Regions from separate parts of the Sphingobium sp. FG125 genome, predicted to be linked through region 1. Evidence: predicted binding sites of a transcription regulator. Region 1 holds the regulator's gene; the other holds the start of a gene.
The links. Region 1 encodes LexA, which represses DNA repair genes until DNA is damaged. Its sites were predicted from a motif close to GTTCCNCNCTTGTTCT; they were not measured.

Region 1 (2,402 bases):
TGTTGCTGTCACCGCCCGACATTTTGGTGACTGGCGATGGCCGCCATGTGGCGGTGCGGACGGCTGGGGGCGGGATGGCGTTGTTGCGCGCGGGCGCGGGCGATTATGTGCGCGACACGCTGGCGGAGAGTGCGGGCTATGACGGTCCGCTTGACGCGATGGCGGACCTGCCGCAGGCGCGCTGTTCGAAGGATTTATGTGCCGTCGGGATGCAGGCGGGCGGGCGGCGCTGGCATGTGTTGGCCACTCGCAGCGACATGCTGATCGAACGCACTTTGTTCAGCAAGGAATGTGCCGCCGCCGATATTGTCATTGCCGATCGCGGGCTTCCCTATTGGTGCCGCCCTCGCTGGCTGAAAATCGACCGACGGCTTCTGGCGCGAACCGGGGGCATTGTCATCGACCTGGACGATGCGCGCATCAGCACGGTGCGGGCCGCGGGCGATGCCCATCCCTGGATCGTCGCGCCGCGCCGCCGCCCTCGTCCACCTCAATTATAGCGACGCAACAGTCCTGCCAGCTTGCCCTGAATCCGCACCTGCCGCGAATCATAGAGTTGGGGTTCATAGGCGCTGTTGGCGGGATCGAGCCTGACGCGCTGCCCTTCGCGTCGGAAATATTTGAGCGTGGCTTCTGCGTCATCGATCAGGGCGACGACGATCTGACCTTCGCGGGCGGTGTCGGTGCGTTGGATCAAAGCAAAATCGCCGTCGAGGATGCCCGCTTCCATCATCGAATCGCCCGACACTTCCAGCGCATAATGGTCGCCAGCCCCCAGCAAGGCGGCGGGGACGGACAGCATATTCTGCCCCTCCATCGCCTCGATCGGGACACCGGCGGCAATGCGGCCATGCAACGGGATTTCAATCACGTCATTGGCAGCGACCGGCAGGCTGGGGGCCAGTTGCGGTGTGGCCGGGGCGACCGGTGCAGGCGCGCGGTGCATGGCGTCGGGGAGCTTCAGCACCTCCAGCGCACGGGCGCGGTTGGGCAGACGGCGGATGAAGCCGCGTTCCTCCAGCGCGTTGATCAGCCGGTGGATGCCGGACTTGGATCGCAGGTCGAGCGCATCCTTCATCTCCTCGAAAGAAGGGGACACACCGCCTTCCTCCAGCCGGGTCTGGATGAAACTCAGCAATTCCTGCTGCTTGAGGGTCAACATGCCTGCGGTCCTCCATGGAACGTATAAGGAACACATAGGAAACGGAAGGAGGCGAGTCAAGCGAGCAACGCGCGGTCGTTCTTGTCGCCAATCCACCGCGTGAACGGCAGCATTACTGAAGCTTCAGTCCATCAGTGGCAGGATGGTGACGGTGTCGCCCGTGGCCGCAGAAGGTGAGCTGGCGGGCCGCAGAATCAGGCAGTCGGCCATTGCCATGGCGGCGGTGGCGGCGCTGTCCTGCGACGTGACCGAGACGATGCCAGACTCTCCCCGATAAGCGCGCAGATAATCGTCGCGATCGCCGGTGGCGGGCAGCGGCGCGGCAAGGAGCGCCTGCGTCATGCGCGGCAACGGGGTCGTCGATCCGGCGCGATGGCGGACCAGCGGCAACAGGAACAGGGTCGCCGTGACGAAGGCCGATACCGGATTGCCGGGCAGGCCCAGAAATACGGCGTCTCCCAAGGTTCCGGCCATGAGCGGTTTGCCCGGTCGCATCTTGATCTTCCAGAAATCGAGCGCGCCGCCAGCCTGTAAGAAGGCCGGGCGGACCATGTCGTGATCGCCGACCGATGCTCCGCCGGTGGAGACGATGATGTCCGCCGATGCCGCCCGTGTCAGCGCCGCCGTCATGGCGTCGAGATCGTCGGGGACGATGCCCAGATCAATGACGTCGCAGGGCAGGGCAGCCAGCATCGCCGCCAGCATTGCTGCGTTGGACGATGGCAGGCTACCCGCCGGGGTCGGCGCGCCGGGCGGCACGAGTTCGTTGCCGGTTGAGATCAGTGCGACCTTGGGACGACGCCCCACGGGCAACGCCCCATGTCCGCCCAGCACGGCCAGCGCGATGCGGGCGGGAGTTAGGGCAATTCCTGCCGCCAGCAACAGGTCGTTCGTGGCAAAGTCCGATGCGGCCGGGCGGACGTTGCGGCCTACCGGCAAAGGATCGTCACTCGCCGTCAGTCGATCGCCATCGCGGGTGGCATTTTCCTGGATCAGGATCGTGTCGGCCCCGGCGGGGAGCGGCGCGCCGGTGAAGATGCGACTGGCCTCTCCGGGGGGCAGCGGGGCAGGGATACAGCCGCCCGCCGCGCTTTCGCCGGTGACCCGCCATGGTCCAGGCCACTCCGCGGCGCGCACGGCATAGCCATCCATCGCCGACAGATCGGCCCAGGGCTGGTTGCGCAGCGCCAGCACATCGCTTGCCAGCCAGCGCCCGGTGCAGGCGGCGATGGGCGCTTCT
Region 2 (2,402 bases), on a different contig from region 1:
CGGACCCCCTTGGTGGTGGTGATAATCAGACCCCCTCCGCAGCCGGTGATAATCGGACCCCCCGGCGTGCTGGTGATAATCGGACCCCTTTGGGGTGGTGATAATCGGACCCCCCGCCGAGGTTGCGAGAGCGGTGATAATCGGACCCTTTTCACGGTTTCAGGCGGTGATAATCGGACCCCCTTTGGCAAATCCGAGGTGGTGATAATCGGACCCTATTGCGGTGATGATCGGACCCCTTGCGCGGTGATAATCGGACCCGAGACGACTCGCGTTTTCGGTGATGATCGGACCCCCCTAACCTATAGAAACCTATACCCCTTCCTTTAGCGGCGTGCCTGTGGACAAGTCGCAAAGGCGGATCGACGCGCAAGACGATACGTGGAAATCCAGACCCGAGGGTCAGCACCGCCTCTTGGGGGCTACGCCCCCGCCGGCTCCTCGCTTCGCTCGCCCGACCACGCTTCGCGCGGTCGTCCCACCCGGCATCCCCCTTTGATGACGGCCTACGGCCGGCGTTATTGAATCCTCCATCACTGGCGTCTCGCTTCGGAGAGTGGCGAGAGCGATCGAGAACCAGAACCGGACGAGCTGGACGAAAAGGCAGGACGCGGCGGCAAGCCGCCGCGATGGCTTCCGAAGGAGCCAAGCGGTTCCGGCAGCGCCCACATCGAACGAAGGCCCAGCGGATAGGTCAGTGAAGGAAGGATCGGGGCCAGCGCCGCCAGAAATGAAATGGGCTTGGAGGGCGGCAACCCATCCAAGCCCGGTTTCGCTCGCCCGCAGGAGGGAGTGAAAGTCGAACTCCCATATAGCCGGTCGCGCGGTGAAATCCAACAGGGGCCGCAGGATGCGGCCTGAAAAAGACAATGCGGCGACCTGTGCGACAACCCTGTTCCCATTCTGTTCCGGCGCGGTACAATGGGGCGAAAGGGATTCTCGTATGCTGCCACTCATGCAGCCGGTCCCGCTCGCAGAGGTTTCGCCGTCGCTTCGGCTTCGGATCATCGGCGCAGCGGGTGCCGGCTTCCCCTCCCCGGCCCAAGATTGGGAGGAGGACGCCATCAATCTTGCCGAGCTGCTTAGGCTCAATCGCGCGGGCAGTTTCGTGTTTCGGATCAGCGGCACGTCGATGATCGAGGCCGGTATCAATGACCATGATGTTGTCGTGGTCGATCGGGACCGAAACCCGATGCCAGGGCATATCGTGATCGCGGTAGTCGATGGCGGGTTTGTGTGCCGCCAGTTGGTAGCGCGCGACGGCGTGCCGTACCTTGAGGCCCGCAATGCGCGGCAGAACTATGCACCGACGATCGCGGCCGACCCGGTTGAGGTATGGGGCGTCGTTCGCGCGAGCGTCCGCGACTTTTTGAGATAGCGCCGTGACGTGGGCGATCGTTGATATTTCCAATTTTTACGTGTCGGCCGAGCGCGTCTTTGACCCCAGCTTGCGGCGCGTCCCGGTGATCGTGTTGAGCAACAACGACGGTTGCGCGATCGCCAGGAGCGAAGAATCCAAGGCGCTGCATATTAAGATGGGCGACCCGCTGTTCCTGCTGCGCGACACGATCCGCAAGCACGGCATACAGGTCCGATCGAGCAATTATGAACTGTACGCCGACCTCAACAGGCGGTTCAACATGGTGCTGGCCGAGCATAGCGATACCGTCGAAATCTACTCGATAGACGAGAGCTTTTTCCGTCTCCCTTTGCTGGCAAACGGGCGCGGCGACGTGCGCGCCGCGCATAAGGTCCGCGCCTCTATCCTACGGACTGTCGGGCTTCCGACGCGCATCGGCTTAGGGCCGACCCGCGCGCTATCGAAGGTTGCCAACGCGCTCGCCAAGGCGACCGAGAAGGTCTGGAATGGCGTGGTGGACCTCCACGACGAGGAGTTGCGCCGACGCCTCTTTGCCGAATGGCCGGTTGGCGAGGTGTGGGGCATCGGCAAGGCCCTGACTGCCTCGCTGCAACGGCTTGGCGTGCGGACTGCCAGCGACCTCGTTGCGATGGAGCCAGCGGTCGCGCGCGACGTGGGGACCGTCGTTCTCGAGCGCCTTGTTCGCGAGCTTAACGGCATCGAGTGCGACGACTTCAAACCGGAGCCGGATGCGATGAAGGCTACCGCCGTGACGCGCCAGTTCGGGGCGCCCGTCACATCGGTTGACGATCTACGCGAGGCAATGGCGCGGCGAGCTGGACGCGCAGCCGAGAAGATCAGAGCTAGGGGATTGGTGGCGCAACGCCTGATCGCGTTCGCGCATGGATCGAAGCATCGCCCGAACCCGCCGTCCGCTTCCCGATCGGTGCGGCTGTCGCCAGCAAGCAACGACCCGCGCGTCATCATCGCGCACACATCGCGGATGGTGGACCAGATGTTTGTTCAAGGCGGAGTCTATACG

Region 2: the regulator LexA is predicted to act here: its motif matches at 895-910, upstream of ACODSR_RS19875 (LexA family protein).

What each region holds. Positions count from the first base shown of each region.
Region 1 is NZ_JBMDKQ010000010.1:147,680-150,081, reverse strand. It holds gene ACODSR_RS11995 (ComEC/Rec2 family competence protein) at 1-500, shown strand, start outside; gene lexA (transcriptional repressor LexA) at 491-1,162, opposite strand; gene ACODSR_RS11985 (molybdopterin molybdotransferase MoeA) at 1,286-2,402, opposite strand, start outside.
Region 2 is NZ_JBMDKQ010000033.1:703-3,104, reverse strand. It holds gene ACODSR_RS19875 (LexA family protein) at 944-1,378, shown strand; gene ACODSR_RS19870 (Y-family DNA polymerase) at 1,383-2,402, shown strand, end outside.